One region of the Arthrobacter sp. CP30 genome, then DNA from elsewhere that is predicted to be linked to it. Evidence: riboswitches for the same ligand, from Rfam matches in the RefSeq annotation. Region 1 holds a riboswitch; each other region holds the start of a gene.
What was found. A riboswitch is a leader RNA that binds a small molecule or an ion and turns the genes downstream of it on or off. The one in region 1 is predicted to bind S-adenosylmethionine.
Positions count from the first base shown of each region.

Region 2: another riboswitch for S-adenosylmethionine. It lies ahead of sfnG (dimethylsulfone monooxygenase SfnG); the one in region 1 lies ahead of ACTIMO_RS00705 (ABC transporter substrate-binding protein).
Region 3: another riboswitch for S-adenosylmethionine. It lies ahead of ACTIMO_RS11315 (bifunctional o-acetylhomoserine/o-acetylserine sulfhydrylase); the one in region 1 lies ahead of ACTIMO_RS00705 (ABC transporter substrate-binding protein).
Region 4: another riboswitch for S-adenosylmethionine. It lies ahead of ACTIMO_RS11955 (ABC transporter substrate-binding protein); the one in region 1 lies ahead of ACTIMO_RS00705 (ABC transporter substrate-binding protein).

Region 1 is NZ_JBQEMM010000001.1:152,388-159,620, reverse strand. Features, by position in the region: gene ACTIMO_RS00720 (energy-coupling factor transporter transmembrane component T family protein) at 1-43, shown strand, start outside; gene ACTIMO_RS00715 (amino acid ABC transporter ATP-binding protein) at 148-885, opposite strand; gene ACTIMO_RS00710 (amino acid ABC transporter permease) at 882-1,643, opposite strand; gene ACTIMO_RS00705 (ABC transporter substrate-binding protein) at 1,654-2,568, opposite strand; SAM riboswitch class IV at 2,744-2,861, opposite strand; gene ACTIMO_RS00700 (aminodeoxychorismate lyase) at 2,968-3,846, opposite strand; gene ACTIMO_RS00695 (GNAT family N-acetyltransferase) at 3,885-4,490, opposite strand; gene ACTIMO_RS00690 (hypothetical protein) at 4,549-4,782, opposite strand; gene ACTIMO_RS00685 (hypothetical protein) at 5,080-5,292, opposite strand; gene ACTIMO_RS00680 (EAL domain-containing protein) at 5,289-6,260, opposite strand; gene ACTIMO_RS00675 (DUF1059 domain-containing protein) at 6,299-6,472, opposite strand; gene pabB (aminodeoxychorismate synthase component I) at 6,631-7,233, opposite strand, start outside.
Region 2 is NZ_JBQEMM010000002.1:334,722-341,954, reverse strand. Features, by position in the region: gene ACTIMO_RS04975 (aliphatic sulfonate ABC transporter substrate-binding protein) at 1-551, shown strand, start outside; gene ACTIMO_RS04970 (ABC transporter permease) at 548-1,441, shown strand; gene acs (acetate--CoA ligase) at 1,432-3,399, shown strand; gene ACTIMO_RS04960 (C40 family peptidase) at 3,464-4,354, opposite strand; cyclic di-AMP (ydaO/yuaA leader) riboswitch at 4,358-4,533, opposite strand; gene ACTIMO_RS04955 (hypothetical protein) at 4,669-4,944, opposite strand; SAM riboswitch class I at 5,049-5,152, shown strand; gene sfnG (dimethylsulfone monooxygenase SfnG) at 5,146-6,324, shown strand; gene ACTIMO_RS04945 (O-acetylhomoserine aminocarboxypropyltransferase/cysteine synthase family protein) at 6,324-7,233, shown strand, end outside.
Region 3 is NZ_JBQEMM010000007.1:148,853-156,085, forward strand. Features, by position in the region: gene ACTIMO_RS11290 (RNA-binding S4 domain-containing protein) at 1-10, shown strand, start outside; gene ACTIMO_RS11295 (alpha/beta hydrolase) at 109-789, opposite strand; gene ACTIMO_RS11300 (SGNH/GDSL hydrolase family protein) at 936-1,754, shown strand; gene ACTIMO_RS11305 (hypothetical protein) at 1,984-2,226, opposite strand; gene metX (homoserine O-acetyltransferase MetX) at 2,365-3,504, opposite strand; gene ACTIMO_RS11315 (bifunctional o-acetylhomoserine/o-acetylserine sulfhydrylase) at 3,511-4,827, opposite strand; SAM riboswitch class IV at 4,909-5,025, opposite strand; gene ACTIMO_RS11320 (VOC family protein) at 5,267-5,908, shown strand; gene ACTIMO_RS11325 (DUF1540 domain-containing protein) at 5,997-6,320, opposite strand; gene ACTIMO_RS11330 (CPBP family intramembrane glutamic endopeptidase) at 6,462-7,233, opposite strand, start outside.
Region 4 is NZ_JBQEMM010000008.1:108,741-115,973, reverse strand. Features, by position in the region: gene ACTIMO_RS11990 (ATP-binding cassette domain-containing protein) at 1-31, shown strand, start outside; gene ACTIMO_RS11985 (histidine phosphatase family protein) at 88-795, shown strand; gene ACTIMO_RS11980 (DUF3090 domain-containing protein) at 805-1,359, shown strand; gene ACTIMO_RS11975 (SCO1664 family protein) at 1,359-2,126, shown strand; gene ACTIMO_RS11970 (nucleoside/nucleotide kinase family protein) at 2,384-3,034, shown strand; gene ACTIMO_RS11965 (carboxymuconolactone decarboxylase family protein) at 3,144-3,716, shown strand; partial or broken gene ACTIMO_RS11960 (SDR family oxidoreductase) at 4,312-4,455, shown strand; SAM riboswitch class IV at 4,682-4,808, shown strand; gene ACTIMO_RS11955 (ABC transporter substrate-binding protein) at 4,959-6,650, shown strand; gene ACTIMO_RS11950 (ABC transporter permease) at 6,651-7,233, shown strand, end outside.

The sequences.
Region 1 (7,233 bases):
CGCGGCCGTCCTCGCGGGGACCTGGAACTTCATCCTGTCCTGACGCCGTCGGGAGGAACGCGCCGGGATGACGGCCGGGGCAGACGCCCACAGGGGGCCCGCCGTGGCGGGCCCCCTGTGGGCGCATCGTCCGTGCCGGCGGTCCGGCTAGAGGACGTCCGAGAGGAACGATCGCAGGCGGGCCGTCCGCGGATCGTCGAAGATCGCCGCCGGCGGACCGGACTCGACGACGACGCCGGCGTCCATGAACGTCACCGTGTCGGAGACGTTCCGGGAGAACCCCATCTCGTGCGTGACCACGACCATGGTCATGCCCGCCGACGCGAGATCCGCCATGAGGGCCAGCACCCCCTTGACCAGCTCGGGGTCGAGGGCCGAGGTCGCCTCGTCGAAGAACATCACCTCGGGATCCATCGCCAGGGCACGGGCGATCGCCACGCGCTGCTGCTGCCCGCCGGACAGGTTGCCCGGCCGGGCATCGGCCTTGTGCTTCAGGCCCACGAGGTCCAGTTGGGCGAGGCCCTTCCGGCGCGCCTCGTCCGCCGACATCCCGCGCAGCTTGCGCAGGGCCAGCGTGACGTTCTCCAGCACCGTCTTGTGCGGGAACAGGTTGAACTGCTGGAACACCATCCCGATGCGGCGGCGCAGCTCGTCCGGGTTGTCCTTCAGGACGGAGCGCCCGTCCAGGAGGATGTCCCCCTGGTCCGGCTCGATGAGGCGGTTCAGGACGCGCAGCAGCGTGGACTTGCCGGACCCCGACGGGCCGATCACGGACGCCGTGGTGCCCCGCTCCACGTGCAGGTCGATACCGCGCAGCACGTGGTTCGAGCCGAAGGAGAGGTGCAGGCCCCGTCCGGTCAGCGTGCCCGACTCGATGGCCTTCATGCCCGTGCTCCTTCGCTCATGGTGGTGAGGTCCTCCAGCTCGGGCTTCTGCTTCCGCCCGACGCGCAGCCGGTGGTCGATGAAGTTCACCAGGTGCGTGAGCGGGATGGTCAGGCACAGGTACAGGACTCCGGCCGCGATGAGCGGCGACAGGTTGCCCGTGTTGCTCGCGGCATCGTTGCCCACCCGGAAGAGCTCCCGTTCACTGGCGACGAGGCCGATGAAGTAGATGAGCGAGGACTCCTTGATGAGCGCGATGAACTGGTTCACCAGGGCCGGCAGCACGCGTCTGACGCCCTGGGGGATGACCACGAGCCGCATGGACGAGCCGTAGCTGAAGCCCAGCGCCCGGGTGGCCTCGAGCTGGCCCTTCTCCACGCTCTGGATGCCCGAGCGGAAGATCTCGCCGATGTACGCCGACGCGATCAGCGAGAGCGCGAGGATGCCCAGCGGATAGGGGCTCGTGCTGCCCGTGAGCTGCCGGAGGATCGGACCGAGTCCCAGGCCGATGAGCAGGATGATCACGACGGCGGGGAGGCCGCGGAAGATGTCCGTGTAGATGCGGGCGATCCACCGGAGCACGCGGTTGCGGGAGATCCCCATGATGGCGAGGATCATGCCGACGATCGTGCCGATGACGCCCGAGGCCAGCGCGAGCAGGAGGGTGTTGGGCAGTCCGACGGTCAGGAGGTCCGGCAGGACGGCGGCCATCGCCTCCCAGTCGAAGAACGTCTTACCGAGTTGTTCGAAGGCATCCATGCAGGACCGGCTACTTCACGACCGCGGCTTTGCTGCCGGGCTTCCAGTCGGAGGGGAGCTCGCGGTCCGGGTACCACTCCTGGGTGAGCTCGGTCCACGTGCCGTCGGCGATCACGGCGTCGAGGCCCGCGTTGAGCGCGTCGATCAGCGCCTTGTTGTCGCTGTTGACGGCGTACGCGGTGAAGTTCTCCGTGTTGATGATGGTCTCGGCGATCGTCGTGCCGTCACCCTCCTTCACCTGGCCGGTGGCCTGCTGGGAGGGGGCGACCCAGGCGTCGACCTGACCGTTCTTCACGTTCGCGTAGACGGTGTTGTAGTCAGGGAAGCGGACCGGCTCGAGACCCAGGGTGTTGGAGACGTAGTCGTCCTGCACCGTGCCCTGGACCACGCCGATGCGGGTGCTCTCCGAGAGGGAGTCGAAGCCCGTGACGGAGGAGCCGTCCTTCGTGACGACGGCCATGTAGCCGAAGTCGTAGCCGTTGGTGAAGCCGACGTTCTCGCGGCGGGCCGCCGTCGTCGAGATCGAGGAGGATCCGACGTCGAACTGCTTGTTCTGGACCTGCGCGAGGAGGGCGGAGAAGTCGGTGGACGCGAATTCGACCTCGAGGTCGAGCTTCTCGCCGATGGCACGCAGCAGTTCGTTGTCGTAGCCGGTGAACACACCGTCCTCGAGGAAGATGTTCGGCGGTGCGTCCGAGAGCGTACCGACGCGCAGGGTGCCGTCGGTGATGAGGCCGAGCCCGGACGTGTCGATCTCGTCGATCGGCGTGGTGTCCTCGGTGGTGTACTGGTCGAGCGACTGCTGGTCGCTGCCGGCCAGCGCGTCGGTGCTCTCGGTGGGCTCGCTCGAGGAGCTGCCGCAGGAGACGGTGAGAGCGAGCAGGGGGACGGTGAGGGCCGCGAGGAGCTTGCGGGAGATGGTCATGGGGGTCCTTCGTCGAAGCTGCGCCCGCTGGCGGGCGCGGAGGATGGAGTGTCGGGGACGCCGCGGGGCGGCAGGAGGAAGGGCTGCTTGCTGCTGGGTGACACGCTCGCTGTTCTGGGCTGTGCGCGCAGATGCGGAACGGGGGACCCGGGATTTTCCGGTGCTGGACCGCACGACGCCGTACTTGCCATCCGGGGGACTTGTCCCGGCGGCCGAATCTTCACCTGGAGCACCCCACTACGGGAGAGGGTTGCTGTCCAGCCGGCCAGGGCCGTGGGCTGGAACTCTTGATTTCAGGAAAACGCTAGGCCAGCAGGGAGGGCCGGGTCAAAACGCCGGCCGGTGAAAAGCCACGATCGACGTCGCATTCGGCCCTTTCGGGCCCGATTGTGGCGAGGATTACACGAATCGGTCGACGAGCTCGGTCAATTCGGCCGTCAGGGCCGTCGACGTCCGGAGGTCCTGGCCGTCGAGGGAGAGGACGGGCGCGAGGAGCCGGATGCTCGAGATGAGCCACACGGCGTCGGCCTCGAGCAGGTGGTGCGGCTCGAGCGGTCCGTAGCCCAGCTCCCAGCCCTGCTCCTTCGCCGCGGCGAAGAGCGCGCTCTGTGACGTGCCGGCCAGGATGCCGCTCTCGAGCTGCGGGGTGAGCAGGGTCTTCCGCCCGTCGCGGTCGTAGGCGAGCAGCACCGTGGACGTGGGGCCCTCGAGGACCTTGCCGTCGGAGGACGTGAAGATGACGTCGTCGGCACCGTGCGCCCTGGCATAGCGCACGGCCGCCATGTTGACGGCATAGGAGAGCGTCTTGGCCCCCATGAGCAGCCAGGGCGCGCGCTGGGCGACGGTGCTGTCGTACCCGCGCTCGAGGAACAGCACCCGGAGCCCTGTCGCCCGCTGCTCCAGTGTCGACGCCGGGACGGGGGACACCTGTACCCAGGCGGTCGCGCTGCCCGCACCCTCGACGCCGCGCGTCGCGATCAGCTTCACGACGGCGTGCGTGCGGTCGGGCTCGGCCGCCGCGAACTCGCGGAGACCCGTGCGGATCGCGCGGCTCCAGGCGCCGGCCCCGGGCACGGTCAGGTCCAGTGCGGCGGCCGACGCCGCCAACCGATCGAGATGGGCCTGTTCCTTGCGCGGTGTCCCGCCGACGGCCAGCATCGACTCGAAGATGCCGTCCCCCCGGGTGGCGCCGAGATCGGTGGCCATGAGCTGGGGACGGGAGGCGTCGGCCACGGTGCCGTCGTCGTGGGCCGGGTCGAGGAACACCAGAACAGTCATGCCTGACAGCGTAGGCGACGAGGGCGTCCGGCCGGCCGTCAGGACGAGCGCCGACCCATCCTGAACAGGAGGCCGTCCCGCACCATCGGCCACTCGTGGGCGAGGATCGAGTAGACGACGGTGTCGCGCAGCTCGCCGTTCCGCGCACGGGTGTGGCTCCTGAGGACGCCGTCCTGCTTCGCGCCGAGGCGGGTGATGGCCTCACGGGACTGGCGGTTCAGCCAGTGGGTGCGGAACTCGACGGCGGGACACCCGAACACCTCGAAGGCGTGGCGCAGCAGGAGGTACTTGGACTCGGTGTTGGTGCCCGTGCGGTGCGCCGAGGCGGCGTTCCAGGTGGAGCCGATCTCGACGCGGGGCGTGTCCCGATCGATGTTCATGTAGGTGGTCATCCCGATGATCCGGCCCGGCCCGTCCGTTTCGACGGTCCGCGCGGTGAACGGGATCATGGATCCGGAGTCCTGCAGGGTGAGGCGTCGCTCGATCTCCTGCCTCATGTCCTCGGGTTCGGGGACCGAGGTGTACCACAGCTCCCAGAGGCGTCCGTCCCGGGCGGCGTCGACCAGTCCGTCATGGTGGTCCGGAGCGAGGGGTTCGAGGATGACCCCGTTGCCGCGGAGGACGGTCGGCTGGAGGGCGTTCATGCATCGACCCTAGTCCCTGGCCGGCGGCACGGACCGGCGCCGGCCCGATCCGCAGCGGTCAGTGGGACCCGGGCTGCAGTGCGTCGACGGCGTCCAGGACCGCGAGCGAGGGGAGGTCCGCCATGGCGGCGACGACAGCCAGGGGCTCCCCGCTGCTGACGGCCGACGCCGCGGCCACCTGCAGCTCCGTCAGGGACAGGGCACCGGTGTCGGGGTGCAGGCCCTCGATGGTGGTGTGGGAGCGGCTGGAGCGTGCCGCAGCGACGACCCGTTCAAGGTGGCCCGAACTCATGATGTCTCCCTCGCGTCGTTGCCTTTCAGTCTCACCCTCGGCCATGAAGCTGGGAAGTTGCGCAACGCGGGCTGGAAGCGCTTGCGATCGGCGCCTCGATCAGGGCGCCTGTGCCGGAGGGTCGTCGAGATCGCCCCCTGGAAGCCTTCTTGACTCCCGGAGGGCGGAACCCCACGTCCGCGCACGCGCTTCGATGTAGTCAACGTCAGGACGCGGACAGGTCCAGGTCTTCGGTTGCGTCCTTCCACTCTGGCCGGGCAACCCGGTGCTCCCGCTCGCATGCAGGTCTTTTTCCCCTCAAGGAGCATCGCTGGCGACGGCGCATCCCCCGCTCGTCGACCCGTCGGCGACGGCCGGCTCGTCCGTGAGCGCGGTGATGAGCCGTTCCAGCCGGACGAGTCCCGCGAAGCGACCGGCGTCGTCGGTGGCCATGACCGGACCGAAGCGCGACGGCTCGTCGCGGGTGATACAGCGGGCGAGGGCTTCGCGGATGGGTGTGTGGATGTTCACGCACATCCCCGGCGGCACCGCGCCGGCCACGGTGTCCTCCCGGGTGAGGACGGACACCGGGCGTCCGGCGGCAAGAGGACCACCTCCGCGAGCAGGGGCTGGGTGGCGAAGGCCGCCCCCGCTTCCGTGAGGTCCCGCACCGTGAGGGCGGTCTCGGTGATCGCCCGGATGGCGGGAGCGCGGCCGGTGCCGGAGCGTGTCGCGAGGTGCCGCGCCATGCCCTCGTCGAGACCGACCCAGGGCAGGGCAGGGCGGCCGAGCAGATAGCCCTGCATGAGCGGGACGCCGAGGGACGCCAGCACGTCCAGTTCCTCCACCTGCTCCACGCCCTCGGCGATGATCCAGGCGTCGATCCTGTCGGCGAAGGACCCCAGCATGTCGACGAGGGCACGGCGCGCCTCGTCGTGGTGGATGTTGCTGATGAAGTCCCGGTCGATCTTGATGAAGGAGGGGCGGAGGGCGAGGAGGTGCTGCAGCCCCGCGTACCCGGAGCCGGCGTCGTCCACCGCGATCAGTGCGCCGCGTTCCTTCAGGAGGTCGAGGTCCGGCCTTAGTGCGGCGTAGGACTCGATGGCGGAGTGTTCCGTGAGCTCGACGATCAGCCCGGCGAGGTTCCCGCTCGCCTCCCAGACGGAGCGGATCGCGGGCGAGGAGAGGAGGTCCGGCGAGACATTGACCGTGAGGAAGGTGTTCCGGGGGAGTCCGGACCGGTGCGCGAGGGCGACCCGCAGTGCTGCTGCTTCGAGATCTGCGGCGCGTCCGAGTTCGCGGGCCTTGGTGAACCACGCCGCGGGGTTCTTCTCGCCGTACCCGGGGAAGCGCAGCAGTGCCTCGAAGCCGGCGATCGTGGCGCGCGTCGTGTCCACGATCGGCTGGTACATCGACACGATGCCCTCACCCCGGCATGCCGACTCGAGGTCCCTGCTCCACTGGTCCTCCAGCAGCAGGACCGTCCCGATGTCATGCATGGGCCACCACCGCCCCGGAGCTGTCGACGTGCCCGGGATCAGGCGGTCGTCGTCCGCGCACGCACGGCGGCGACGACGGCGGGCGGCAGGTCCGTGAGCCCGTGGACCGCCGCAGCGTGGTCGCGGACGCCGGCCAGCAGCTCGTCCTCGGACTCGACCGTCCAGCGGGCGTCGCAGCCCGGAACCACGTCACCACACGCGAACGACTTCATGTCGGAAGAATCCCCCATCTGCGCCACGGCCCGTCCCAGGGTGACTCGCCCCGGAGCTGCGTCGCCGGTACCGGCGATCGGCCTAGAAGATCATCGTAGGGATACGGGTCACGGGGCACCAGACCTTTCTTCCCGTGCCCTGTCGACGTCGGCCAGGATCAGCCCGTCGGCGCGTCGTGTTCCGGGAAGCGGGCCCCGAGCGCCGAGAGCACTCCGCGCGCCTTCGTCCGGATCTCGTCCCACTCGTCGTCCGGGACGGAGTCCGCGGTGATCGCTCCGCCCACGCCGAGGGTCAGCCGGGTGCCGCCGTCCTCCGGTCCGTCCTGCAGCACGAGGGTGCGGATGACCACGGCGAGGTCGGTGGCCCCGGTGAGGCTGAAGTACCCGGCGGCCCCCGAGTAGGGCCCGCGCGGCTCCCGCTCGAGCGCGTCGAGGACGGCCATGGTGCTGATCTTCGGGGCGCCGGTCATGGACCCGGCAGGGAAGGCCGAGGCGACGACGCCGGCGCGGGGGCTGCCCGGGCGCAGGCGCGCGTCGATGGTGCTGACCATCTGGTGGACCGAGGCGTAGGTCTCGATCGCACACAGCCGGCTGACGGTCACGGAGCCGGGGACGGCGTGGTGGGAGAGGTCGTTGCGCAGGAGGTCCACGATCATGATGTTCTCCGCGCGGTCCTTGGGCGAGGTCCGCAGGTCCTCCAGCAGGGCCGCGTCCTCGGCGGCGTCCGCGGAGCGGCCCCGCGTCCCCTTGATCGGTTCGGC
Region 2 (7,233 bases), on a different contig from region 1:
AGGCGCTCGAGGCGGCGGGCGTGGACCAGTCCGAGGTGACCATCGAGAACCTGCAGCACGCGGACGGCCGCGCGGCACTCGCGAGCGGCGCCGTCGACGCGTGGGCCGGCCTCGATCCGATCATGGCCGCGGCGGAGCAGGACGGCGCGCAGCTGTTCTTCCGCGACATCGACTTCAACAGCTACGGGTTCCTCAACGCGACGGAGGACTTCCTCGCGGAGAAGCCCGACGTCGCCCAGACCGTGGTGAACGCCTACGAGAAGGCGCGGGAGTGGGCCAAGGAGAACCCCGAGGAGACGGCAGCCATCCTCGCGGAGGTCGCAGCCATCGACCCGGCGGTCGCGAACTCCGTCATCATCGAGCGCACCAACCTCGACGTCGACCCGGCCCCGGGTGACGCGCAGCGCGCCGTGCTCGAGAAGATCGGCCCCGTGTTCGTCGAGACCGGCGACGTCCAGTCGCAGGAGCAGATCGACGAGGCCCTCGGGTCCCTCCTCGATCCCTCGCTGGTCGAGAAGGCCGATCCCGCCTCGATCGGCGCCGGCTCATGAGCTCCGAGGTGGGGCAGCGGGCCGTCCCGATCAGCCGGGCCGGGTTGGCGGCCATCGGCTCTCCCGTCACAGCCGAGGACGCCGTCGGCCGGGGCGATGTCCCGGCAGGGTCCGGCAGCGGTGCCCGGCGCAGCACGGGACGCCGTATCGGCATCATCCTCCTCGGCCTGATTGTCCCCGCCCTCTTGCTGCTCGGCTGGCACCTCAGCACGGCGTCGGGCTTCTTCAAGCCGTCGCAGCTGCCCTCCCCCGCCTCGGTCCTCGCGGCCGCCGTCGACCTCGTGGACCGCGGCCAGCTCGCCACGCACATCCTCATCTCCACCCAGCGCGTGGTCCTCGGCTTCCTGATCGGGTCCGTGCTCGGCGTGGTGGCTGGCGCGGTCCTCGGCCTCTCCCGCGTCGCGGACATCCTGCTCACCCCGACGGTCGGCGCCCTGCGCGCCGTCCCGTCGCTGGCCTGGGTGCCGCTCCTGGTCCTGTGGATCGGCATCAACGAGGACTCGAAGGTCACCCTGATCACCATCGGCGCCTTCTTCCCCGTCTTCACGACGCTCTACCTCGGACTGCGCCACGTGGACCGGAACCTCGTCGAGGCGGCCCGGGCCTTCGGGGTCAACGGCCTGCGCCTGCTGACCACGGTGCAGCTCCCCGCCGTCGTGCCCGCCCTGTTCTCCGGCCTGCGGCTGGCGCTCGCCCAGTCGTGGCTGTTCCTCGTCGCGGCGGAGCTCATCGCCTCGTCGATGGGGCTCGGGTTCCTGCTCGTCGACTCCCAGCAGAACGGGCGCGTGGACCGCATCCTCCTCGCCATCATCCTGCTGGCGATCATCGGCAAGACCACGGACGCCCTGCTCGGGATCGCCGAGCGCTGGGCGGTGCGCCGGTGGGCCTAGGCACGACGACGCACGCCGCGGCACCCGCGCAGGACGAGGCGGCGCGCCTGGCCTTCTGGGCCGAGCAGGCGGCCCGGCTCGAATGGACCGGACCCTGGGACACACTGCACTCCTTCGCGAAGGCAGAGCCCCGGGCGGACGGGACGCTGAGCGTCCCCGTCATCGAATGGTTCGCCGGCGGAACCCTGAACGTCGCCGTCAACTGCGTGGACCGGCATGTCCGTGCCGGTCGCGGGGACCGCGTGGCCCTGCACTTCGAGGGTGAACCCGGTGACCGCCGGACGGTGACCTACGCGGACCTGCAGGACGAGGTGTGCCGTGCGGCGAATGCGCTGCTCGCCCTCGGGATCGGGAAGGGCGACCGCGTGGTCGTGTATCTCCCGGTCCTCGTCGAGACCGTCGTCATCACCCTCGCGTGCGCGCGGATCGGCGCGGTCCACTCGCTCGTCTTCGGCGGGTTCTCCGCCGAGGCGCTGCGCTTCCGCGTGGAGGACACCGGAGCCAGACTCCTCGTCACCACGGACGGCCAGTACCGCCGCGGAACGGCCGTGCCGGTCAAGGCGAACGCGGACGCCGCCGTGGCGGGCAGCAGCAGCATCGAGCACGTCCTCGTGATCCGGCGCACCGGCTCGGACGTCCCGTGGACGGACGGCCGCGACGTCTGGTGGCACGACGCCGTCGACGCCGCACCCAGCGACCACGAGCCGGAGGCGTTCGACGCCGAGACGCCCCTGTTCATCATGTACACCTCGGGGACCACGGGCAGGCCGAAGGGTCTGGTCCACACCGCGGGCGGTTACCTCACGCAGGCGTCGTGGAGCTTCGAGCACCTGTTCAGCCACCCCGATCCGGCGCAGCGCGACGACGACGTGCACTGGTGCACCGCCGATCTCGCCTGGGTGACGGCACACACCTACGAGATCTACGGTCCGCTCTCCAACGGCGCCACGCAGGTGATCTTCGAAGGCACACCCGACACGCCCCACCCCGGCCGCCACTTCGAGATCATCGAACGCTACGGCGTGACGAGCTACTACACGGCGCCCACCCTGGTCCGTTCCCTCATGGGCTGGTTCCCGGACGGTGTCCCGTCCACCTGGGACCTCTCGAGCCTCCGCGTCCTCGGGACGGTCGGCGAGGCCGTGAACCCCGAAGCCTGGCGCTGGTTCCGCCGGAACCTCGGCCGCGACGAGCTCCCCGTCGTCGACACGTGGTGGCAGTCCGAGACCGGCGCCACGATCCTCTCCCCCAGCCCCACGGACTCCTCGTTCAAGCCGGGCTGCGCGGCGCGGGCCCTGCCGGGGGTCTCCACGCGGATCGTCGACCGGCACGGCGCGGCGGTGCCGGCGGGCGAGCAGGGCCTGATCGTCGTCGACCGTCACGGCCCCGCGATGGCCCGGACCGTCTGGGGCGATCCCCAGCGCTACCTCGACTCCTACTGGCGGATGTTCGCTGCCGAGGGCTGGTTCCTCGCCGGCGACGGCGCGCGGTACGACGACGACGGCGACACCTGGATCCTCGGGCGCGTGGACGACGTGATCAACGTGTCCGGTCACCGGCTGTCGACGATCGAGATCGAGTCGGCCCTCGTCGCCCACCCGCTCGTCGTCGAGGCGGGCGTGTGCCCGATCGCCCATCCGGTGACGGGCCATGCCATCGCGGCCTTCGTGGTGCTGGCCACCGGTACCGATCCGTCGATCGACGTCTCCGGGACGCTGCGGGCCCAGGTCGCCGAGGCGATCGGCCCGATCGCACGCCCCTCGGCCGTCGTGGTCGTCAAGGACGTGCCGAAGACGCGCTCCGGCAAGATCATGCGGCGCCTGCTCACGCAGCTCTTCGAGGGCACGGAGCTGGGGGACACGACATCCCTGCAGAACGAGGGGTGCATCCCCGGGATCCAGGACGTCCTCCGCCTCAGCGTCCGAGGCGCTACTCCGGCAGGTCTGCCCCGCGGTTAAACGAAGGAGACGGCAGGCGCCCCGTCCAAGCGCCTGCCGTCTCCCGTGCGTGGTCCGTCCGGTATTAGCCCACCCGGACGAAGGATGCTCCCGGAAGATCCGAGAGAGGGTGCTGCATGGTGGCGTTGATGCCGTTCATGCCGCTGCTGATGACCTGGCCACCGCCGACGTAGACGGCCACGTGGCCGCCCGTGATGACGAGGTCACCGGGAGCGGGGGTGGACACCTGGGCGCCGAACTGGAAGAACTGCGAGGGGCCGAGGTCTCCGACGGAGATACCTGCCGCGCGCAGGGCCTTCTCGACCAGCACGGTGCAGTCCTGCACGGCACCGGCAGCGAGCTGCGCCCGGGCGGAGCCGAGGATGGCGCCCGCGGCGTTGCCCGAGGGAGCGGTCTCGGCGGCGACCGGGGTGATCGCTGCCGAGGCCAGGTAGACACCCGATCCGGCTTCCGTGGACACGGCCGGAGCCGGAGCGATTGCGGCGGCCTGCTGGACGGCAGGAGCAGCTGGTGCTGCGGCGACCGGGGCGGACACCGTCTGGGCCGGCGCCGCGACAGCAGCACCGGCGGCGGGGATGACGATCGTCTGTCCGGGGAAGATGACCGATGCGAGCGAGAGGCCGTTGGCGGTCAGGACCGTGGTGAGCTCGACGCCGTAGCGGGCCGAGATGGCACCCAGGGTGTCGCCGGCGGCGACGGTGTAAGCGGTGCCCGCGGCGCTTGCTGCGGCAGCGGGGGCGACCGCGGCGGTCGGAGCCGTCGTGCCCTCGGCGGTGTAGGTGCCGGCGTGTGCGGTGCCGACGGCGCTGAGGGCGAGGCCCGACGTCACGGCGACGATGGCGACCGGGCGGCCCACGGCGGTGGCTCCGCTCTTCGCGGCGCGGGACAGGCCCTGCAGCGCGAGGTTTCCGTCGACGTCCGCGCGGTGGCGTGCCGGTGAAGTGATTCGTGACATGGTTCTATACCTCTCCCATGCCTGCGGGGTGAGCTGTCGGGTTCGGATGGGAGTCACCCGGCCGCGGGCACCGCCGGTGGGCGGTGCGGTGCGACTTAACCCCGAGGACGCGTGCAGGGATCCTGCGCGTCCGGTGGAACTGATGGTTCCCCCGTCCCTGCCTTCGGTGTATGCGGACGTATCCCGATCGGCGGCAGGGCTCGGCAATCCGTGCGGGAGCGCCCCACGTGGACGGGAGCACCGACTGAGAGTACCCAGCGCTCCGGGCGTTTGTCACATTTCTGTAACGGGGCGTATCCTGCCCTTCCCGCCGGTCACCGATCGCCCTGCAGCGCGCGCTCCCGGCGCGATCCCGCGGAACGCCACCGGCGGAAGGCGAGCACGGTCCCCGTCGCGCTGAGGATCAGCAGGCCGCACTGCTGCACGAAGAACCACACTCCGACGGATGTCCCGCCGATACTCGATGCCGCCACGATGCTGCCGGCCAGGACGAGCGTGAGGACGGCACCGACCCAGCACAGGGTGTTCCACAGGAGGCGCTCCTGCTCGCGCGTAGCAGCCCTCCACTCCTCGGTTCCGCCGTGATCCATGCACCAACCCTAGGCGTACGGACCAGGACTCCGCCCTGACATCCGGCACCACGCAGAGCGACACATTGTTTGGATTGTCGCGACCCCGATGTCACACTCGTGCTTGACCATCCCGAGCGGCCGAGAGATCTGGCTCATTGACGCCGCAGCAACCCTGGCCCCCGTGCACCACGGGGACAGTAGGGTGCTACTGCCAGAACGATGGAGGAAGTCATGAGCGTCGCCGACCTGTCCACTCCCCTGAAGTTCGCCTACTGGGTCCCCAACGTCAGTGGTGGTCTCGTGGTCTCGACCATCGAGCAGCGCACCAGCTGGGACTTCGACTACAACCGCAAGCTCGCCCGGATCGCGGAGGACGCCGGTTTCGAGTACGCCCTGTCACAGACGCGGTACGCCGCCTCCTACGGCGCGGACAAGCAGCACGAGGCCACGAGCTTCTCGCTCGCCCTCCTCGCCGCGACCGAGAGACTCAAGGTGATCGCCGCCGTCCACCCCGGGATGTGGCACCCGGGCGTGCTGGCCAAGTTCATCATCACGGCCGACCACATCTCGAACGGCCGCGCGGCCGTGAACATCGTCTCCGGCTGGCTGAAGGACGAGTTCGTGAACTTCGGCCTCGAGTGGCTCGAGCACGACGAGCGCTATGTCCGCACGGAGGAGTTCATCCGCGTGCTCAGGGGCCTGTGGACCGAACAGGGCTACAGCCAGTCGGGGAAGTACTACGACATCACGGACTTCACACTGAGCCCCCCGCCCGTCGACGTCCCCGGCCGCCCGCACCCGGAAGTCTTCTTCGGCGGCAATTCGACGGCGGCGCAGGCCACTGCCGGCCGGGTCGCCGACTGGTACTTCTCGAACGGGAAGGACCTCGACGGGTTCAGGGAGAACATCGCCGGGGTGCAGGCCTCGGCCACCGCCGCCGGGCGCCGTCCCCGGTACGGGCTGAACGGCTTCGTCATCGCCCGCGACTCCGAGAAGGAGGCGCGTGACACGCTCCGTGAGATCGTGGCCAAGGCCCACCGTCCCGCGGTCGAGGGCTTCCGCGACGCCGTGCAGGAAGCGGGCGCCTCCACGAAGGACGGCAAGGGCATGTGGGCCGATTCCTCCTTCGAGGACCTCATCCAGTACAACGACGGCTTCCGGACGCAGCTGATCGGCACTCCGGAGCAGATCGCCGAGCGGATCGTCGAGTACAAGAAGATCGGCGTCAACCTCTTCCTGACCTGCTACCTGCACTTCCAGGAGGAGGTCGCCGCCTTCGGGACGGACATCCTCCCGATCGTGCGCGAGCTCGAGGCGGATGCGGCCCGCAGGGCCGGCGTCGACTTCGATCCGGACGAGACCCTCACCGGAACCCATCCCAGCAAGGCAGGTGTCTGATGGCAGAACGTTCCTTCGGTTTCCGCACGCGTGCTCTCCACGCCGGCGGAACCCCCGACGCGACGCACGGCGCGCGGGCCGTCCCGATCTACCAGACCACGTCCTTCGTGTTCAAGGACACGAACGACGCCGCGAACCTCTTCGCGCTGCAGAAGTACGGCAACATCTACTCGCGCATCGGCAACCCCACCGTCGCGGCCTTCGAGGAGCGCATCGCCTCCCTCGAGGGCGGGATCGGCGCAGTGGCGACGGCGTCGGGCATGAGTGCCGAGTTCATCACCTTCGCGGCCCTGTGCCAGGCGGGCGATCACATCGTCGCGGCCTCCCAGTTGTACGGCGGGACCGTGACCCAGCTCGACGTCACGCTGCGCCGCTTCGGCATCGAGACCACCTTCGTGCCGGGGACCGACCCGGCGGACTACGCAGCGGCCATCCGCGAGAACACGAAGGCCGTCTACGCCGAGGTGATCGCGAACCCGTCCGGTGAGATCTCCGACCTCGCGGGACTCGCGAAGGTGGCGCACGACGCCGGCATCCCCTTCATCGTCGACTCCACACTGAGCACCCCCTACCTCGTGCGGCCCATCGAGCACGGCGCCGACATCGTCATCCACTCGGCCACCAAGTTCATCGGCGGCCACGGCACCACCCTCGGCGGCGTGATCGTCGAGAGCGGCCGGTTCGACTGGGGCAACGGCAAGTTCCCCATGATGACCGAGCCGGTGCCCTCCTACGGCAACATCCAGTGGTGGGCGAACTTCGGTGAGTACGGGTTCCTCACCAAGCTCCGCACCGAGCAGCTCCGCGACATCGGCCCGTCCCTCTCGCCGACGTCGGCCTTCCAGCTCCTGCAGGGCGTCGAGACGCTCGCCCAGCGCCTCGACGAGCACCTCGAGAACGCCCTCGCCG
Region 3 (7,233 bases), on a different contig from region 1:
CCGCGGCTGACGGTTCCCCGACGCGGGTGGTCCGCACCGCGCGGCTTCGGCGCATCCGTCGCCGCCGGGTCGTCCACGGTGGTCCTCCCGCCGCGTCCGGATCCGGCGTCAGCGCTTCCCGAGCACCGTCATCGCGAGGAACTCGCGGACATGGGCCAGCTCCTGCACGTTGATGCTGTGGAACATGTTCGAGTAGAGGATCTTCGTCAGTTTCGTGTGGGTGGTCAGCCAGGCGTGGGTGACCTCGATCATCTCCGCAGTGATGACCTGGTCCTCCTGGTCGCGCCCCCAGAAGAACGGCGTGGGGGTCGCAGCGGCGTCCTCGTCCCGGAAGAACGCATGACCCTCCGAGGGGACGGTGAAGCCGGAGAGCCCGACGACGCAGGTGAAGTCCGCGGGTCGGTGCCGCAGGAGCGAGGTCGCCACCGCCATCCCCTGCGAGAACCCGAGGATGCTGACGCTGGTATGCACGTCGCGTACGGTGTCGAGCCACTCCGAGACAGCACCGACACCAGCGACAACGCGCTCCACGGAGTAGTCGGCATCACGGGCCAGGGGGAACCACGAGTAGCCGGGGCCCACGGCCAGCGGCGCCCGGACGGAGGCCACGGTGAACTCACCGGGCAGGTGGTCCGTCAGGCCCATGAGGTCCTCCTCGTCGGCCATGTAGCCGTGGAACAGGACGAGCAGGGGCGTACCTGCGCGCTCGGACTCGGGCCTGGACCAGAGGACCACCGGCTCCCAAGAGCGTGGCTCGGGCGCGGCGGTGCCGGAGGCGGATTCAGTCATGCCGTCCATCCTGTCACGGGGCGATGACTCCCTGCACTCCGGATGGCTGGTGTCCGGCGGCCGGCAGCGGTCACAATGGTGCGGTGAGTGCAGCGAACACCGGGGGTCCCCCGCAGAGCAACGCCCAGCCCATCCCGAACGGCCCGATGATCGACCCCACCCTCAACTCCGAGCCGCACCCGTGGCATCGCTACGTGGCACTCGGTGACTCCTTCACCGAGGGGATCGGCGATCCGAACCCGGCCAGCGTCGGCGGTAACCGCGGCTGGGCGGACCGCGTCGCCGAGGAACTGGCGCGCGGCCAGTCGAACTTCGCCTACGCGAACCTCGCCGTGCGCGGGCGCCTCCTCCAGCAGATCGTCGACCAGCAGGTCGACGCCGCGATCACCCTGCGTCCCGACCTCGTCACCATCTCGGCAGGCGGCAACGACCTGCTGCGTCCGGGCGGCGATCCCGATCTGCTCGCGGCCAAGCTCGACGACGTCGTCGGGACCCTCGCCGGTTCGGGGACGACCGTGGTGCTGTTCACGGGGCCGGACGTGCGCGAGACCGTCCTCGGGAGCATCCGCTCCAAGACCGCGATCTACAACGAGAACCTGCGCACCATCGCGACGCGGCACGAGGCGGTCATCGCGGACATGTGGGCGCTCCGGCAGCTGCTCGATCCGCAGATGTGGTCCACGGACAGGCTGCACTTCTCGCCGCTCGGCCACCACACCATCGCCGCGATGGTCCTCGACACCCTCGCGGTGAGGCACACCCTCGAGCCGCTGCAGCCCAAGGAGCTGCCGGCTCGCACCTGGCGGGCCGCACGCGCGGAGGACCTCGTGTGGGCACGCGAGTACTTCGTGCCGTGGGTCCTGCGCCGCCTGCGGCACCAGTCCTCGGGAGACGGCGTCACCGCCAAGCGGCTCGAACCGGCACCGATCTTCGGACCGGGCATGCCACCGGGCGCCGCGGACTAGCTCGCCGTCCGCCGCGGCACGCGGGGCCGTCCGCCGCCCCTCGCTCGTTGGCCCGGGGACCAGTGTTCCCGGCGTCCCGGAGGCGAGCCGTCCCGCGTCCCGGACGCGACCCTTCACCGCGTCCCAGGGACGACCCTTCCCAGCGTCCCGGAGACGACGATGACCGGTCGGCGGGCAGCCGACCGGTCATCACCGGTGTCTTGAGGGCGCCGAGGGCGACGCCCTGGAGTCAGCTCTCGAGCGCGACCTCGCCGTTGGCGACCGCGTCCGCGCAGGCGCTGAGATCGGGCCCCGGCTTGAAGTCGACGAACTGCGGCTTGAGCTTCTCGAAGAGGAACTCGTAGACCTCGTCGCGGGACTTGCCGTCCATGGTCTCCGCCGCCTCCTTCACCGCGCCCTGCAGCGCCCGGTCGGCGTCGAGCAGGATCTTGTCGCGTGCTTCCTGGTTCCAGCCAATGGTGCTCAGTTCCATGAACAGCTCCTCTTCATCCGTCGGTGTGGTGCGCGCGGGACAGGGTCCCGGGCTTGCCTGCCGGCAATCGATAAGCAGGCTTAGCTCCCAGCCTAGGGGCAGGCCCGGAGAAACCCAACAGCAGCCGCCACGAAACTTCTACTTCGCGTAGAAGGCATCGCGCAACTGCGCGTCGAGTTGGTGGATCTCCGTGAGGAAGGCATCGTGGCCCACCGGTGAGGTGATCGTGTGGACGGGCACCTCCCCGGGCAGCCCCGCCGCCAGGCGATGGGACTGCCCGGGGACGTACAGCCGGTCGGAGTCGACCGACGCGACGAAGAACTGTGCCGGCGCGGCAGCGAGGGCGGCGTCGAGGCTCCCCCGGGCGCGGCCGGCGTCGTGGCTCATGAGCGCCTCCGTCAGGATCACGTAGCTGTTGGCATCGAACCGGTCCACCAGCTTCTCGGCCTGGTGGTCGAGGTAACTCTCCACCTGGTACCGCCCACGGTCGGCGGGCACCACCGCACCGAGGGGTTGCTCGGCATCCTGCTCGGTCCGGCCGAAGCGTGTCTCGAACTCCCCTTCCGAGCGGTAGGTGATGTGGGCGATGCGGCGCGCCAGCCCGAGGCCCGCATCCGGATGCGGACCGTCGTAGTAGTCGCCGCCGCGGTAGGCGGGATCCAGGCGGATCGCCTGCAGCTGCGCCTGGGCGAACGCTATCTGTTCGGCCGAACTGGCGGCTGTGCAGGCGATGACGGCGCATCGCTCCACGCGGTCCGGGTACATCAGGGCCCACTCCAGGGCACGCGCGCCGCCCATGGATCCGCCGAGGACCGAGTGCCAGCGGTGGATGCCGAGCTGGTCGGCGAGCAACGCCTCCGCCCGCACCCCGTCCCGGATGGTGACGAACGGGAAACGGGAGCCCCAGGGGGCGCCGTCGGGCGCCAGGCTGGCCGGCCCCGTCGAGCCGTAGCAGCCGCCCACCATGTTGATCGACACCACGAAGAAGCGGTCCGTGTCCACCGTCCGCCCGGGGCCCACGAGCGCATCCCACCAGCCCTCCTCCTCCGACGCACCGCGTGCGACGTGCGAGCTGCCCGTGAGGGCGTGCTGCACCAGCACCGCGTTCGATGCCTCCGCATCCAGCTCCCCCCACGTCTCGAAGGCGAGCTGCACGTCCGGCAGCGCGCCCCCGGTCTCGAGGGCCAGGGGGCCGATCGGGGCGACGCGCAGGAACCCGTCCCCCGAGGGGCCGGCGTCGTTCCCCTGGTGCAGCGGAGCGGAAGGGTAGGTGGTCACGAAGGGTCAGGCTCCTTTGGCCGCTCGGAAGCCGGCGTCGAGGTCGGCGAGGATGTCGGTGATGTTCTCGAGTCCCACGGACAGGCGGACGAGGCCCGGCCGGACGCCCGCCGTGAGCTGCGCCTCCGCGCCGAGCTGGCTGTGGGTGGTGGATGCGGGGTGGATGACGAGCGACCGCACATCCCCCACGTTCGCCACGTGCGAGTGCAGTTCGAGACCGTCGACGAAGCGCTTGCCCGCCTCGAGCCCCCCGGCGATGTCGAAGCTCACGATCGCCCCCGTGCCGATGCGCCCGTACTTCCGGCCGCGCTCGTACCAGGGGCTGGACGGCAGGCCCGCGTAGGAGACCCGCTCGACGTCGTCGTGCGCCTCCAGCCACTCGGCGACGGCCTGGGCGTTCTGCACATGCCGCTCCACCCTGAGGCTGAGCGTCTCGAGGCCCTGCGCGATCAGGAAGGCGTTGAACGGAGAGACCGCGGCGCCGAGATCGCGCAGGAGCTGCACCCGTGCCTTGAGGATGTAGGCGAGGTTGGCGCCGAGCGGGCTTCCGACACCGAGGTCACGCGCGTAGACGAGTCCGTGGTAGCTCTCGTCCGGCGTGTTGAAGCCGGGGAACCGCTCCGGGTACCGGGCGAAGTCGAAGTTCCCGGAGTCCACGATCACGCCCGCGATCGCGGTGCCGTGCCCGCCCAGGTATTTCGTGGCCGAGTGGACCACGATATCCGCGCCCCACTCGATGGGCCGGATGAGATACGGGGTGGAGAGCGTGTTGTCTACGATCATCGGGAGCCCGTGCTCGTGGGCGACACCGCTGATGCCCTCCAGATCGAGGACGTCCTGGCGGGGATTGGAGACCACTTCGCCGAAGAAGAGCTTGGTGTTCGGGCGGACCGCCGCACGCCACTGCTCGAGATCGTCCGGGTCCTCCACGAACGTGGTCTCGATCCCGAATTTCTTCAGCGTGTGCCTGAACAGGTTGTACGTACCCCCGTAGAGGCTCGGGCTGGCGACAATGTGGTCCCCCGCCTCGGCGATGTTCAGCACCGCGAAGGTCCCGGCGGCCTGGCCCGAGGCGAGCAGCAGCGCACCGACGCCACCCTCCAGGCTCGCGATCCGGGTCTCCACGGCCTCCTGCGTCGGATTGCCGATCCGGGTGTAGATAGGCGCGAGCTCGGTCAGCGAGAACCTGTTCGCCGCACTCTCGGCGCTCGGGAACACGAAGGAGGAGGTCTGGTAGATGGGGAGGGCCCGGGACCCCGTGGCTGCGTCCGGCACCTGGCCGGCGTGGATCTGGCGTGTCTCGAAAGACCAATCGTTGGACATGGTGCTCCCTGTCGGTAGGGGCCCTGCGATCTCCGATGCTCCCGCCGACAGTTCCGGCTCCGGGAGACCGGGCCCCGCAGGAGCCCGCGCTTGAACGACGCCGAACCCGCGCCGGACCTGGTCCTCACCCGGGGCACCCCACCGCGGTTGGAGGGTTGCCGGCCAGCAAGCCGGGGCTTAGTGCTGGCACTCATGACCTGCATCCATGAAAACGTATGGGAGCGTGTCCGGCAACCCGTGTGACCCTCCGTGAAGCCGGCACGGAACGTCGCCCGAGGTGCCCCTCCGGTTCCCGGCGGTGCCTCGCGCCGGCATGCGACCCACCGGCTCTGCGCTCCGCCGCCGCCTCGGACGGCGCTCCGACGGGGCCGGTGGGCGCTGTCCACGGGTAAGGCGGCCCTAAGTCGAGAGGTGCATCACTTAGTGCCAAAATAACCGCATGCGCCTGGACCACGTCTCTTATGCCTGTGAACCCGATGGACTTGCCGCGACCGCCGACCGGATCTCGGCCCGGCTCGGCATGGAGCCCGTGAAGGGCGGTGTGCACCCGCGTTTCGGCACCCGCAACATGATCTTCCCGCTGGCCAACAGCCAGTACCTCGAGGTCGTGGAGGTGCTGAACCACCCGGCGTCGGACAAGGCGCCCTTCGGCCAGGCCGTCCGCGCCCGCTCCGAGGCCGGCGGAGGCTGGATGGGCTGGTGCGTCGCTGTCGACGACCTGGGCCCGTTCGAGGAACGCCTCGGCCGCAGCGCCGTCCCAGGGAACCGCAAGTTCCCGGACGGCCAGGAACTGACCTGGCAGCAGATCGGCATCAAGGGCCTCATCGCGGACCCGCAGGTCCCCTACCTCCTCCGCTGGGACGAGGGCACCGAGGAACTCCACCCGTCCAAGGCACGCCCGGCGTCGGTCAAGCTCGACTGCCTGACCATCGCGGGGTCCTCCGAGCGCGTCACCGAGTGGCTCGGCACTGCGGTCGAGGAGACGCTCGACGGCGTCCAGGTGCAGTGGATCGCACCGAACGGCACCCCCGGCATCATGTCCGTGACCTTCGAGACCGGCGAGGGACGCGTCGAGATCTGAGAGCTCGCGACGAGGCGAACACGGAGAAGGACCGGACTGTCGTCCGGTCCTTCTCCGTGTGGCGGCCGTTGTCGACCGCCTCAGCCGGTCAGGCGTGCGTGTAGGTGAGGCAGTCAGCGGCCTCGGCACCCGGACCCACTTTCACGGCCGGCGCGCTGCAGAGGAGATCGTGGTTGAAGCTGCACTCGGAGCGCTGGCAGGCGCCGACGTGCGCGAGCATCTTCGGCAGCCCGCCGCTGATGGACGTGTCGATGAACGTGGCACAGGAGGCGTGCTCCTCGCTGCCCGACACCGTGATGGCGACGGCGGTGCAGCCGTCGTGGTTGAAGGAGCAGTTGTGGACACTGCACTCGGAGACACTGGTGACACTGGGGGCACTGGGGGCGCTGGGGGCGCTGGGGGCGCTGCTCATGATTCCTCCTGGCTGGTCCGGTGGGGTCCCTGTCGGAGCCGCCGTTGTCTGTGCCGGATGAAGTGAGCATAAACCCGCAATTGGCGGATAATTTAGTCATGATTCGTGCGCGCAAATGAACAAAGGGAAGCCTTTCTTTATTCAACCGCCAATTCCGATGGCCGGTCCGATGAGCGCGAATCCGACGAAACCGGTGATGTCGATGAGCGCGTGCGCGATCACCAGCGGCATGACACGGCGCGTGCGCGTGTAGAACCAGCCGAACAGAAGACCCATCAGGACGTTGCCGATGAACGGGCCGAAACCCTGGTACAGGTGATAGCTGCCGCGCAGGAGGGCACTGCTGACGACGATGGCGGGCGTCGACCATCCGAGCTCACGCAACCGGATGAACAGATACCCCACCACGATCACCTCCTCCAGCACGGCGTGCCGCACCGCGGACAGGACGAGCACCGGGATGGTCCACCAGTAGGCGTCCAGCGCCGCCGGGACGAGCGCGGTGGTGATGCCGAGCGCCCTCCCCCCGGCGTAGACGCCGAGCGTCCCGACGCCGATGATGCCCGCGAGCCCGACGCCGAAACTAACCGTCCGGAGCGGTTTCTCGAACGTGAACCCGAGCCGGCGGAAGGCGGAGACCCCGTGACCGCCGAGGAGGTAGAGGACCAGGGCCACCGGGACCAGCGCGAAGGCGATGTTCAGGAGCTGGTACGTGAGATCGAAGTACTGGCGCTCGTTGAGCACCGGATTCAGTGTGGTGGTCTGGGCGGCGAGCGGTCCGCGGGTGAGCTTCTCCGCGAGGTTGACGATCGCGTAGACGCCGGACTGCCCGAGCGAGAGTCCGAGGACGATGAGCAGCTCCACCCTGATGCGGCGCCGAGGAGCGGAGGCCGGCCCCGACGTGGGCTCGGGC
Region 4 (7,233 bases), on a different contig from region 1:
CCGGCACCTCGCCGCGTACGTGGGCGCCTGAGGCACCCGGCGGACGCTGTGTCCGCCCGCCGTCGTGCCGATGGTTAGGCTGGGGTCATGGCTACAGTCATCCTCGTGCGGCACGGACGCACCACAGCGAATGCCACCGGCCTCCTCGCCGGCCGGACCCCCGGCGTCAGCCTCGACGGGACCGGGCGCGGGCAGGCGGCGACGACGGCGGACCGGCTGTCCGCGGTGCCCCTGGTCGGGGTGGTGTCGAGTCCCCTCGAGCGGTGCCGCGAGACGGCGCAGTTCATCGTCGACCGCCAGTCCGGGACCCCGCAGGTCCCCATCGACGCCGATCTCACGGAATGCGACTACGGCCGGTGGCAGGGCCGATCCCTGAAGGATCTCGCGACCGAAGGGCTCTGGTCGACAGTGCAGTCCCAGCCCTCCGCCGTCGTGTTCCCGGGCGGTGAGTCGATGGCCGGGATGCAGGCGCGGGCCGTGACGGCGATCCGGAGACAGGACGCGGCCTTCGAAGCAGAACACGGTGCCGGCGCGGTCTGGGTGGCGGTCAGCCACGGGGACATCATCAAGTCCGTCCTCGCCGATGCCTACGGGATGCATCTCGACCTGTTCCAGCGCATCACCGTCGGTCCCGCCTCGGTGTCGATCGTGCAGTACGGCAGCATGCGCCCGACGGTGCATCTGACCAATTCCGATGCGGGTGACCTGTCCTGGCTGAAGGCCGCCGCGGCCGCAGCCGATGCGCCCGTCGGCGGTGGCGCAGGTCATCCGTCACCACCGTCCCCGAGCGCCTAAAATAGGATCATGCCTACCATCGTTCACGAGTTCACCTGGCCTGACCGGGTCGTCGTCGGCACCATCGGAGTACCGGGGGAGCGCACGTTCTACCTGCAGGTGCGCACCGGGAAGCAGATCGTCAGCATCGCGCTGGAGAAGCAGCAGTCGGCGCAACTCGCCGAGAAGATCGACGAGATCCTCGACCAGCTCATCACCCTCGAGGGCAACCCCTTCAGCGTCCCCACGGGAACGCCGATCGAACTCGTGGACAACGACCAGCTCGACTCCGTGCAGGAGCAGTTCCGGACCGGCACCATGAGCCTCGGGTGGGACCCCACCACCGCGCAGATCGTCGTGGAGGCCTATCCGCTCGACGACGCCGACAGCGACGACGACCTCGATGCCCTGGACGACGACGAGACGGACGCGTCCGAGATGCTGCTGGTGCGGATGCCGGTCGGCACCGCACGGGCCTTCGCCAAGCGGACCAGGGAGATCGTCGGTGCCGGCCGTCCGATCTGCGTGATCTGCGGCCAGCCGATCGATGCCGACGGGCACACCTGCGCCATGCCCGAGGCCTGATGCCGGCACCCGACCTCGTGGGCGCCGAACTGACGCTCACCGGCCGCATCAGGACGGCGTCCAATGCGACATTCCTCGGCAGCGTCGACGGTGCGGCGGTCGTCTACAAGCCGATCGCGGGGGAGAACCCGCTGTGGGACTTCCCCGATGGCAGCCTCGCGCACCGCGAGGTGGCCGCGTTCCTCGTCTCCGAGGCGTTCGGATGGGACGTCGTCCCGCGGACCTGGCTGCGCGACGGACCGTTGGGCGACGGCATGGTCCAGCTGTGGCAGGACGCCGATCCGGAGCAGGATGCCGTCGACCTCGTCGGGGCCGACGAGGTTCCCGAGACCGGCTGGAAGCGCGTCCTCGAAGGTCAGGACGAGACCGGCCGGACCGTCGCCCTCGTCCACGAGGACACGGCGGCGCTGCGGCGCATGGCGGTGTTCGACGTCGTCGTCAACAACGCCGACCGCAAAGGGGACCACATCCTCGCGATGACCGACGGGCACCGGCACGGCGTGGACCACGGGCTGACCTTCCACACCGAGCACAAGCTCCGCACCGTCCTCTGGGGCTGGGTGGGGGATCCGCTGACCGCCGACGAACTCGACGGCGTCGCCCGTGTCAGCGGAGCGCTCGATGGCGCACTGGGTCGTGCCCTCGCGGCGCTCATCACGCCGGGTGAACTCGCGGCCCTCGCAGCCCGTTGCGACCGGCTGCGATCCGCGGCGCGATTCCCCGAGCCACGCGGCGGGATGCCCGCTGTGCCCTGGCCGCTGTTCTGACCCCGTTCCGACCGCTGTTCCGACCGCTGCCAGGAGGGGACAGGGGAGGCGTCGGGCGCTGTCCCGGACGCCGATGGTCGTGACCGACCGCCGGTCCTTCCGCCCGGTGGCCGACCACGACGGACCGGAATCGCCGGTCGACCCCGTGCAGCCGGAGGTCGTCCGGGCCCACGTGGTGCAGAATCTCCTGTCATGACCATCACTGCTGACCAGCGACGTCCGACCATGAAGCGACTCATCCCGCGACGCTCCGCGCGATGATCGTCACGCCTGTCTCGGACCCTCGCCAGCTCGCGGCACTGCTTCCGCGGGCCACCGACGGCAGTCGCTTCCTGCTCGGCATCGTCGGGGCGCCCGGCGCCGGGAAGTCGACCGTGGCAGAAGCCGTCGTCGGCCTCGACGCCGCCGCGCACGCCTCGGTACCCATGGACGGGTTCCACCTCGCCGATCAGGCTCTCCTCACCCTCGGGGTGCTCGACCGGAAGGGCGCACCCGAGACCTTCGACGCCCACGGCTACGCAGCTCTTCTCTCCCGGCTGCACGAACGACCGGACCACGTCGTGTACGCGCCGGCTTTCGAGCGCGCCCTCGAGCAGCCCCTGGCGAACGCCCTGCCGGTGCCGCCGTCGTCGACCCTGATCGTCACCGAGGGGAACTACCTGCTGCTCGATGCCCCCGGCTGGCGGGAGGCTCGGGACCGCCTCGACGAAGTCTGGTTCATCGACATCGACCCCGACGTACGCCGTGCGCGGCTCATCGCCCGCCACGTCCTGTTCGGCAAGACGCCCGCGGCCGCTGAGGAATGGGTGCGCCGCGTCGATGAACCCAATGCCGACCTCGTCGCTGCGACCCGTGACCGTGCGGACCGGGTCCTCGACCTCTCCGCCTGGCAACCCGCCCGACCTTGATCGGGGAGTCCGCGACGGCGCGGGAAGCGTTCACCGGTGCCGCCTGCTCTGGCCTGCCGTTCTCCGACGCCTGATGCTGGAGGCCCGACGTACTGCAGGAGGTCCGACAGTGAGCATTCTCGAGCAGGTGTCCGAGAGCGAGGCGACGGGCGAGATCGCCGCCATCTATGGCGAGGATGCCGACTCCCTCGGCTACGTCGCGGCGCACACCAAGGTCCTTGCGCTGCATCCTCCCGCCTACCGTGCGTGGGAGGGACTGATCAGCGCGATCGCCGGGTCGATGGACCCCCGGCGATACGAGTTGGTGACGCTCGCTGCGGCCCTGGGCATCGGAAACAGGCATTGTCGGCTCGCGCACGGCCGGAAGGCGTTGCCCTACATCGGCGAGGAGGAACTGACGGCCCTTGCCCGGGACTACCGCACGGCGGGCCTGTCGTCTCCTGAGGTGGCGATGATGGTCTTCGCCGAGAAGATGAGCACCGCGTCGGCGTCGATGACCGACGCCGACGCACTCGCCCTGCGCGCCGAGGGGTTCACGGACCCGGAGATCGTGGAGATCGCTCTTGCGGCGGCCGCCCGTAACTACCTCAGCCGCGCCCTGCAGGCGCTGGGCGCGGACGTGGATGTTCCGCCCGGCCTGAGCGCGACCCTGACATCTGCACTTCTCGATCAGCTTCGGTAGATCATCCGTGGCGCTTCCAGAGCTGACGGTCAACGACCGATGATGCCGCGGCCCGCAGTTCTCGCACCGGTGCGGGCAAGACCTTCAGGAACCGGATGGCCCCTTCCAGAGGGACTGGTAATTTGCCGATAATCTACATTATGTCAACTAGCTTCGACGATCACCCCTCGTCCAGGCTGCGCCGACTCCACGTCGAATGACAGCGGGTCTGCAGCGGGCTCATAGAATCCGCTCCTGCCGCTCCATTCCCGGCGAGCTCCTCACAGGTGTCGACGGCGCTGTCTTTCTCTCGACGGCCGGAGTGCCCTTCGTGATGCCCATGGCGAGCAGGACATCGGCCGTCTCTTGCCGAAGGGCTTGTGCCGGATCAGTCACGTCCTCTACAGTGATCCAGAAATAATGAACGCCATTCATTTTGTGGCGTCCGTCATGACCAGGAGGACACCATGCGCGCTGCCGGATGCACCGGGGACGCACGACCCCCCAGGGCAGTCGGCGCACACGCCTGACCGTACGGTCCGGTCGTCGACGAAGCACGATCTGCTCCGTCCGCGTCGTCCGCGTCGTCCGAGGATCGTCACCGCACCTCACGGCTGCGGCATGGTCCAGGGACATCCTGATGGGACGTGTGGGCACCGTCGATGACATCGCCGCGCTGATCTGCTTCCTGGTGGGACCCGACGCCGGCTACATCACCGCGGCCACCTACGACATCAATGGCGGTCTGCAGATCTCCTAGGCCTGCGCGGGATCCGCGACGCGCTGTCGGTGACGATGAGCGGCACCGCCGGGGATTCTCACGTGCGCGCCTTTCCGGAGTGCAGGGAATTGCGGCGTGTCCTTCTGGACACCTCGAAGGCGCCTTCGCCGAATTCCCTGCACTTTCGATAGATGATCGAATCTTCGCGTCACATTACTTCTTTTGTTTCCCCAAGCCATCAGCACTCTGCTTATAGTTGGGACAGCTTCAAGAGACGCGGTCGGAAAGCTCCGACTGGACCGCGCACCAACCCCATGTTCCTGGGTGGTTCGGATGACGAAGCGGCCTCCACCCCGGCGCATGCGCCGGACCGGTGCGGGCAAGAGCACTCCGAAAGGGCTTCGCCGTGAGCTGTCCAGCACTCCCCTAGCATTTCTCTCCCTGTCCCGACGTCGCGCCCTGCGCTGCTGACGAGGGACTGCTTGCACCTTTCTCCGGACGCCCTTCGCTCGAATGCGTCCTTTTTCCCGAGGGAATTCACCATGCCTGAAATGTCGATCCATCCTGCCCGGAATTCATCCGGTGCATTCACCTCCGCCCTACCCTTCCGCACGCCGCTGTCACGGACGGCCCTCGGCGCCGTCACCCTGATCGTCGTCCTCGCCGGATGCGCCGGACCCACGGGATCCACCGCGCCGGCAGGCACCGAGCCGGTGTCCGGTGGCATCCTCGACGTCTCCATCTCCGCAGAGCCCGGCTGCCTCGACGGGCACGGTATCTCGGCCACGCAGCAGCAGTTCCTCGGGCGTCTCATCTACGACAACGTCGTGACCCTGGACGAGGACGGGGAGATCGCGCCGTACCTCGCCGAGTCCTGGGAGATCTCCGAGGACGGCAGGACGTACACCTTCCGCCTGCGCGAAGGTGTCACGTTCAGCGACGGGTCACCCTGGAACGCGGAGGTCTTCGGACAGAACCTGGAGCACATGCGGGACCCGGCCACCAAGTCGCCCCTGGCCGCCGCCTACATCGCCCCGTACGTGGACGGGACGGTCGTGGACGAGTACACCTTCGAAGCACACCTCGCCTACCCCTACACGCCGTTCCTCTACACACTCGCGCAGTCCTGGCTCGGCATGAACTCGGGCAAGGCCATCACCGAGTCCCCGGAGACCCTCTGCCAGAATCCCATCGGCACCGGCCCGTTCACCGTGGAGGACTACCGGCCCGGGCAGAGCATCAGCTACGCGAAGCGGGAGGACTACGACTGGGCGCCCGCGTGGCTCGAGGGTGAGGGCGCGGCCCACCTCGACGGCGTCGAGGTCACCCTCGTCGCGGAACCGGTGATCCGGCACCAGTCCCTGGTCTCGGGACAGTACGACCTCACCGAGAACCTGGCACCCCAGAACGCGGCAGCGGTGCAGGCGGACCCGAACTTCGTGTACGAGAACCTGCCGAGGACGGGCAGTCCCTACGTGCTCGGCTTCAACCTGGCGCGCGCTCCGTTCGACGATCTCGCCGTCCGCCAGGCCTTCGCCGCTGCCGTCGACACCGAAGCGGTGACCGAGAGCCTCGGGTTCGGCACCTACACACCGATCGACAGTTTCCTCTCGAAGGAGAGCAAGTACTACGATCCGACCGTCGAGGGCGTGCTGACCTACGATCCGGCACGAGCGGACGCGCTCCTCGACGAGGCCGGCTGGACGGGGCGGGACGCAGATGGCTTCCGCACCAGGGACGGCGCGCGGCTCACCGTCGAGGTGCCGACCGTCGAGAGCTCGACGCCCAGTCCCCTGCTCGTGCAGCTGCAGGGTGAGGCGCGGAAGGTGGGGTTCGATCTGCGGATCATCCAGGTACCCCAGGCCCAGCTCACGGAACTCCGCTACGCCGGCGATTACGACGCCCTGGCCGGCGTGTGGCACACCAACACCACCGATGTCCTCTTCATCCGGTACCACTCCTCGGAGATCACGGGTGAACGGATCGGCCAGAACTCCTCCTCGGTGGATGACCCCGCCCTGGACGCGCTGCTGGCCACCGCGCGGGAGTCCGATGACGGGCCGGAAGCGGCGGAGGCCTACGCGAAAGCCCAGCACCGCCTGCTGGAGATCGTTCCCGGGGTGCCGCTCTACGAGAATCCGAGCCAGTTCGCCTACTCGAGGACGGTGCAGGGCGTCGCCGTGGACACCTCGCATCCCGTGCCCGTCGTCACCTACGCCTGGAAGGCGGAGTAGGTGGCCGTCCTCCGCCGCGTCGTCACCCGCCTGCTGATCGGGGTCGGCGTCCTGTGGGGCGCGGCCTCCCTTACCTTCCTCGCGATCCATCTGGTGCCGGGGGACACCGCCCTGCTGATCCTCGGTGGGCCGGACGCCCGGCCCACCCCGGAGGCCCTCGCCCAGGTCCGCGCCGACTATCTGCTCGACCAGCCGTTCGTCGTGCAGTACGGCAGCTACCTGGGCAACCTGCTGCAGGGTGACCTCGGGCAGTCCTATCGGCTGCGCATCCCCGTGTCCGAGGCCATCGGACAGCAGATCGGGGCGACGGCGGCCCTGTCCGCCGCCGCCGTCGCCCTCGCGCTGCCCCTCACGTTCGCGGTGGCGATCCTCTCGGCGCAGCGCGCCCCGTGGATCCGCGGGATCGTCTCCGGGATCGAGGTGGTCCTCGCTGCGACCCCCACCTTCATCATCGGGTTCGCCCTCCTGATCGTCTTCTCCTTCACGCTCCACTGGCTCCCCATCGGCGGCAACCAGGGGCCGGCCGCGCTCGTCCTGCCTGCCCTCACCCTGGCCCTGGCCGTCTTCGGCACACTGTCGCAGG